Regions from separate parts of the Gracilibacillus sp. HCP3S3_G5_2 genome, predicted to be linked through region 2. Evidence: riboswitches for the same ligand, from Rfam matches in the RefSeq annotation. Region 2 holds a riboswitch; each other region holds the start of a gene.

Region 1 (2,322 bases), on a different contig from region 2:
ATTTACAACAATTTGCTTCTCATTTTCTTCACCTATTCCAGTTGCCTTCACTAGCGCTTGGTCAAGGTCATTTTTAATATCCCTAACTGATTCGATGCCTACAGACAAGCGAACTAATTCTTCTGAAACACCAGTTTGTTCAAGTTCTTCTTTTGTCAGTTGCTGGTGTGTTGTAGATGCTGGGTGGATAATGAGTGATTTAGCATCTCCTACGTTCGCGACATGTGACCATAATGCAACATTGTTGATTAAGTCACGACCTGCATCACGTCCACCTTTAATGCCAAATACAATAATTGAACCATAGCCATTATTTAAGATACGCTTTGCTAACTCATGGGATGGATGACTTTCAAGACCAGGATATCTTACCCACTCTACCGCTTCATGTTCATTTAAGTGTTTTGCGAGTTCCAGTGCGTTTTGATTATGTCTTTCAACGCGAATATGCAAAGTCTCTAATCCCTGTAACAATTGAAATGCATTAAAAGGACTTAGTGCTGCCCCAAAGTCTCTCAATAATTGCACACGCACTTTGGTAATAAAGGCTAATGTTCCAAAATCTACTGCATAGCGAATACCGTTGTAACTTGGATCAGGCTCTGTGAACGCTGGATATTTTTCAGAATTCCAGTTAAAACGTCCACCATCAATAATGACACCACCAATGGATGTTCCATGGCCACCAATCCATTTCGTTGCAGAATGGACTACAATGTCTGCACCAAGTGTGATTGGTTTACATCCAAATGGAGTGGCAAAAGTATTATCAATTATTAACGGAATACCAGCATCATGTGCAATCTCTGATACCCTTTCCACATCTAATACCTGTAAACCAGGATTACCAATAATTTCACCGTAAACGGCTTTTGTTTTATCTGTAATCGCTGCTTTAAAGTTTTCAGGGTCTGTTGGATCAACGAATGTAACAGTAATTCCATAACGTGGAAGTGTTACATTGAACAAATTGTATGTTCCACCATATAAGTTGACGCCTGCAACAATTTCATCACCGGCACTTGCCAGATTTAAAATTGATAGCGTTATAGCAGACATACCTGAGGCTGTAGCAACAGCCGCAACCCCATCCTCTAAAAGAGCCATCCTTTTTTCAAAGACATCAACCGTTGGATTCCCAATTCTTGAATAAATATTGCCCGGCTCATCTAGAGCGAATAATCTTTCTGCATGCTCCGTATCGTGGAACACGTATGAGGTAGATTGATAGATAGGTACTGCCCGTGAACCTGTTGTCGGATCAGGCGCTTGCCCTCCATGTAGATGAATTGTTTCCGGATCGTAAGTTGAGCCTTTAAAATTTGTCATTATTTATTTCCTCCCCAATTAAAATTTCCATTTTAAGTACTATCTCTATTAAAAAAAGCCTTCTTCGATAAGAAGAAGGCTTTAACTGACATAACAGTAGTCTTCCCCTTATCTTTCAGGATAAATATCCTGCAGGAATTAGCACCTTTTAAGCTTTTGCTTAATGGTTGCTGGGTATCATCGGGCCAGTCCCTCCACCTCTCTGGATAAGAGTTTTAGTATTCAATTGTTCATAAAAAAGTCTCTCTACACCGAGATAGAGAGACTTGAATATGTATATTCGCTCTCTTATCTCTCTAAGTATATGTACTTAGTGGAATTGGCACCTGTATTAAATGATGATTCACTTAATGGTTGCCGAGGCTTCCTAGGGCCGATCCCTCCACCTCTCTAGATAAGAAATATATAATTCCGAGTTGTTTACTCGTTTTTATTAATGCTATGTAATACTGTAGCACGCGATAAACACGATGTCAAGATATTTTCTGAAAATTAATACAAATAAAAAGTGGAGACTTCTTCTAAGTACTAGCTTTGGATTACTGTTAACACTAAGCATTTAATATCAACTTTTCAACGAAAAAAAGTGGCGGTTAGTTCCGCCACTTTTTCTTTTTAATTTAAGTCTGATGGTTTCTTCTCCATTACTTTATCAATTAGACCGTATTCTTTTGCTTTTTCAGCAGACATGAAATTATCACGGTCTGTATCTTTTTCAATTACTTCTAATGGTTGACCAGTACGATCAGCTAGAATTTGGTTTAGCTTTTTACGCATTTCGATAATACGATTAGCATGGATTTGGATGTCTGACGCTTGCCCTTGTGTACCACCTAATGGTTGGTGAATCATTACTTCACTGTTTGGTAAGGCAAAACGTTTACCAGGTTCACCAGCTGCCAATAAGAACGCACCCATGGATGCGGCCATACCAATACAGATAGTTGATACACTTGGTTTTATGAACTGCATCGTATCATAAATCGCCATACC
Region 2 (2,322 bases):
ATGATCAAGGTCTTTCACGTAAACATATTATGGAGCAATGCGACGCCAGCCTACAGCGGTTAGGCCTCGATTATGTCGATATTTACTACTGCCACCGTTACCACCCTGATACACCATTAGAAGAAACATTACGTGCATTAGATGATCTTGTTCGCCAAGGGAAAGTATTATACATCGGAGTCAGCGAATGGACTGCCGAACAAATGACAGAAGCTATTCACCTTGCTGACCAAAAGCTGTTAGATCGCATTGTTGTCAATCAGCCAAACTATAGCATGCTTCATCGGTATATCGAGAAAGAAGTCATCCCTGTAAGTAAAAAGCATGGAATTGGCCAAGTGGTTTTCTCTCCCCTTGCTCAAGGTGTTCTAACAGGAAAATATAAAAAAGGAGAGGCTATTCCAAAAGATAGTCGAGCTGCTCAAGATAATTTAGATCTATCACGAGTATTAACAGAGAAAAACTTGGAAAAGGTCGAGGCATTGCAGGAAATCGCAGCTACCGAAAACCTTTCATTAGCACAATTAGCGATTGCCTGGATTTTACGCCAAGATAATGTATCAAGTGCCCTTATCGGTGCAAGTAAACCTGCTCAGATTGAAGAAAACGCAAAAGCAGCTGGTGTAAAACTTTCTCCAGATACAATTGAACAGATAGAAAATATATTACAACGGTAATCAATAAAAACCTAGTAACTTGGTATTATTTTTTACAGTTTTTTCAAAAAGACATTGACTTTTCCATTATTTGTGTATACTATGGTAGTAACGAACATAAATGGAATTCTTATCCAGAGAGGTGGAGGGGCAGGCCCTGTGAATCCTCGGCAACAGGTTCGCTAGCGTAACACTGTGCCAAATCCTGCGGAACAGCATATGCTGAACCGAAAGATAAGAAGGGAGAAATACACATTGCTTACCTTCTTATCTTTTGATAAGAAGGTTTTTTTAATGAGGAGGAAGCTATACATGCTGACTTATGAAAATTATTATGAAAGTCCATTAAACGGAGAGACACCTGACCCTCAAGATCCGACAAAAGGAGCACAGAAAATTTTAGAATGGGCATATCAAACGTATGGAAAGTCTTTGGTCTATGCTTGTAGTTTTGGAGCGGAAAGCATGGTTTTAATTGACATGATCGCTAAGGTGAAACCAGATGCTAGTTTAGTATTTTTAGACACTGGCCTACATTTTCAAGAAACCTATGACCTGATTGAGAAAGTCAAACAACGATATCCTTTATTAGATATCGAAATGAAGAAACCTTCCCTCACGGTAGACGAACAACGAGAGCAATATGGTTCAGCATTATGGAGCCGAAATCCAGACCAATGCTGTTATATCAGAAAAGTAAAGCCTTTAGAAGAAGCACTTAGCGGAGCTACCGCATGGATTTCGGGGTTAAGAAGAGCACAATCACCCACAAGAGCAAACACAGATTTCCTTAACAAGGATGAGCGTTTCCACTCCATTAAGGTATGTCCCTTAATTTATTGGACTTGGGAGGATGTTTGGGAATATATCGAAAAGCATCAATTACCATACAACAAGCTGCATGACCAAAACTACCCAAGTATCGGCTGTATCCCGTGTACATCACCAGTTACAGATGCTAACGATGAGCGTTCAGGGAGATGGGCTAACTTTCAAAAAACGGAATGTGGTTTACATGCTACTCCACCATCATCAAAGTAACTATTTTTTTATCACCAAATGCAAGTAAGTCTATCGGATTAATTAAAAGAGGTGAAAATGTTGACATTACAAGTGGTAAACAGTCCGTTTGATGAAAAACAGACGGAAATATTGAATCAGATTCTACCAACACTGACAGATGCACAAAAAAATTGGCTCGCTGGATATTTAGCCGCTTCCCAATCATCACAAACCGTGACAACGGCTGAACAGCCAGCACCTGCTCAAGTGGAAACCCGTACCGTCACCATTTTATACGGATCAGAAACAGGTAATAGTCAAGCACTAGCAGAACAGCTAGCTAACCAGCTAAAAGATATCCAGAGGGATGTTACAGTTTCTAGCATGGATGACTTTAAGCCAAAGAAACTAAAAGAGGTAGAAGATTTACTCATTATCACAGCAACACACGGTGAAGGAGATCCTCCTGATAATGCGATTCAATTCCATGAATATTTGCACAGCCGTAAGGCACCAAAGCTTGAAAAGGTAAACTTTTCCGTTTTGTCACTTGGCGATGAGTCCTATGAGTATTTCTGTCAAACAGGCAAGGAATTTGATAAACGATTAGAAGAATTAGGCGCTACCAGAATACATCCTCGGGTTGACTGTGATGTCGATTATG
Region 3 (2,322 bases), on a different contig from region 2:
GGCAATTACGACGCTTGCAAATGCTTCATTTATTTCAAATAAATCAATATCATTTACTGTCAAATTCTGGTTAGCTAATATCTTTTGGATGGCATCTGCTGGTTTCGTGTGTAAACTAGTATCTGGACCAGCTGTTTCAGCCCAATCAATGATATAAGCAAGTGGTTCTGTCTCCATTTGTTGGGCTTGCTCTAATGTTGTCACAACACCAAGGCTAGCCCCATCTGTCATTTGTGAAGCATTGCCAGCTGTAATGGTTCCACCTTTCGTAAAAGCTGGTTTTAATTTTGCTAATGTTTCTACTGTTGTCTCTGGCCGGATTCCTTCATCCTCTGTCAACACTCCATCAATCGGTAGGATTTCGTCCTGTAATAAACCTTGTTCAGACGCCTTTGCTGCTCTTTGCTGAGATAGAGCGGCAAATTGATCTTGTTCTTCACGACCAATGTCGTATACAAGATTATATTGTTCTGTTAATACTCCCATTGATTGATTGCTTAAAGAACACCACAGTCCATCATGTAGTAGTGTGTCTGTTATTGTTTGGTGTCCCATTCCCTTGATCGACCGAGTAGGGATAACATGGGGAGCATTTGACATCGAATCAAAACCACCAACAATATACGTACTACCTTCTTCTAATTTAATGCGACGAACCGCATCAATAACAGTGGCAACTCCCCCAAGACAGACGTTATTAAGTGTGATTGCTGGTGTGTTGGAGTCGAGTCCTGCTTCGTGTGCAACTTGTCTTGCAGGATTTTGTCCTTGGCCAGCCTGAATAACTTGTGCTAACAATACCCCATCTATGTATGGAATCATAGGATATTTCTCGATTAAATATTTCAATGACATACTCGCTAAATTTACAGCTGTAAATTCTGAGAGTGCACCGTTCCATTTCCCGAAAGGTGTACGGATACCGTCTAAAATAACAATCGACATACGAGATTACTCCTTTTTCAAATAAATTTTTCGATAAATGAAAAAGCCCTCTTCGATAAAAAGAGGGCTTAACTGCTCTTCTTATCTTTCAGGATTTCTCCTGTTGGAATTAGCACCTTTTAAGCATTGCTTAATGGTTGCCGGGTTTCATTGGGCCAGTCCCTCCACCTCTCTTGATAAGCTATCACCTATTCATTTTTTAGCGAATCACTGCTTAACTTGCTCGCTTCCTTCCATCTACAATTATTCAAGGAGAAGAAATAGATGCAAGCAACAAAATCATTTATAACAATAAAAAATCTCCCTACCTACAAATAGAGATAGAGAGACGTAAATGAACATTAGGAATCTCTTATCTCTTCTAAGTAAAATCTACTTAGATGGAATTGGCACCTATATTAAGTAAAAAACTTAATGGTTGCCGAGGCTTCTTTGGGCCAGTCCCTCCACCTCTCTTGATAAGACAAGATTATTATATTTTATTTTTTAAATCCAAGTAATATACTACACTTTAGCATGCTTTCGTTAAAATTGTCAATATATTTCGACAATATTTTATATACTATTTCAGCCATTCCTCAGCTAAAACTCCGTATACAATATGATCAACATAATGATCGTATAACCATTCACTACTTCTGATATGCCCTTCTTCCACAAATCCCAGCCTTTTAGGGACACTTCTGCTTTTTTGGTTGTCAACCGCAGCTCTAATTTCTACTTTATTTAATTTTAATTCATGAAAAGCATAATCTGTTAATCCTTTCGCTGCTCTTGTCATAATTCCTTTTCCTTGGTATTCGGCACCAAGCCAATAGCCGATATACGCAATCTTATTGGACCAGTCAATGCTATTATAACCGGCAACCCCGACAATTTCATTTTTATATAAGATGACTGTCGTTAAACTCTTATTGTCGGCGAACCCTTTTATACTTGATTGAATAAAAGCTTTTGTATCTTCTACCTTTAAGGTTGTATCAACCCAAGGTAGCCATTCCCGTAAATAGTCTCTTGAATTTTCAGTTAATGCAAATACTTTTTCTGCATCTCTCAAATCAATTAGTTTCAAGGCTAAATCTTCATCAAGTCTGTTTACAAACAAGTTACATCCCCCCAATTAGTAAATTGAAAATATTTTAACAGAAGGGGAAGTTGTATGCTAGTACTTTTTTAAAAAATTCACCCAAAAGTGGAATGGGCAAAATAATGGAATATAAAGTAAAATCAATGCTATATCATCGCTTCGTCAAAATACTTTCCTCGGACACGGCTTTACTAACCGAACGGCTTACTTTTTTCATTACTTTCTATTTATCTTTGACACGATTGATCATTTCGTTATTATAGCTTGTCACCTCTGATAAAGTAAGACTA

The links. A riboswitch is a leader RNA that binds a small molecule or an ion and turns the genes downstream of it on or off. The one in region 2 is predicted to bind S-adenosylmethionine.
Region 1: it holds a riboswitch for S-adenosylmethionine, as region 2 does, so the genes downstream of both, ACTNEP_RS04655 (PLP-dependent aspartate aminotransferase family protein) here and ACTNEP_RS08000 (phosphoadenylyl-sulfate reductase) in region 2, are expected to answer to the same signal.
Region 3: it holds a riboswitch for S-adenosylmethionine, as region 2 does, so the genes downstream of both, ACTNEP_RS12010 (acetyl-CoA C-acyltransferase) here and ACTNEP_RS08000 (phosphoadenylyl-sulfate reductase) in region 2, are expected to answer to the same signal.

What each region holds. Positions count from the first base shown of each region.
Region 1 is NZ_JBQHXU010000002.1:435,530-437,851, forward strand. Features, by position in the region: gene ACTNEP_RS04655 (PLP-dependent aspartate aminotransferase family protein) at 1-1,329, opposite strand, end outside; SAM riboswitch class I at 1,435-1,542, opposite strand; SAM riboswitch class I at 1,615-1,730, opposite strand; gene clpP (ATP-dependent Clp endopeptidase proteolytic subunit ClpP) at 1,945-2,322, opposite strand, start outside.
Region 2 is NZ_JBQHXU010000004.1:193,320-195,641, forward strand. Features, by position in the region: gene ACTNEP_RS07995 (aldo/keto reductase family protein) at 1-677, shown strand, start outside; SAM riboswitch class I at 784-897, shown strand; gene ACTNEP_RS08000 (phosphoadenylyl-sulfate reductase) at 969-1,697, shown strand; gene ACTNEP_RS08005 (assimilatory sulfite reductase (NADPH) flavoprotein subunit) at 1,755-2,322, shown strand, end outside.
Region 3 is NZ_JBQHXU010000007.1:143,770-146,091, reverse strand. Features, by position in the region: gene ACTNEP_RS12010 (acetyl-CoA C-acyltransferase) at 1-945, opposite strand, end outside; SAM riboswitch class I at 1,024-1,128, opposite strand; SAM riboswitch class I at 1,295-1,410, opposite strand; gene ACTNEP_RS12005 (GNAT family N-acetyltransferase) at 1,508-2,050, opposite strand.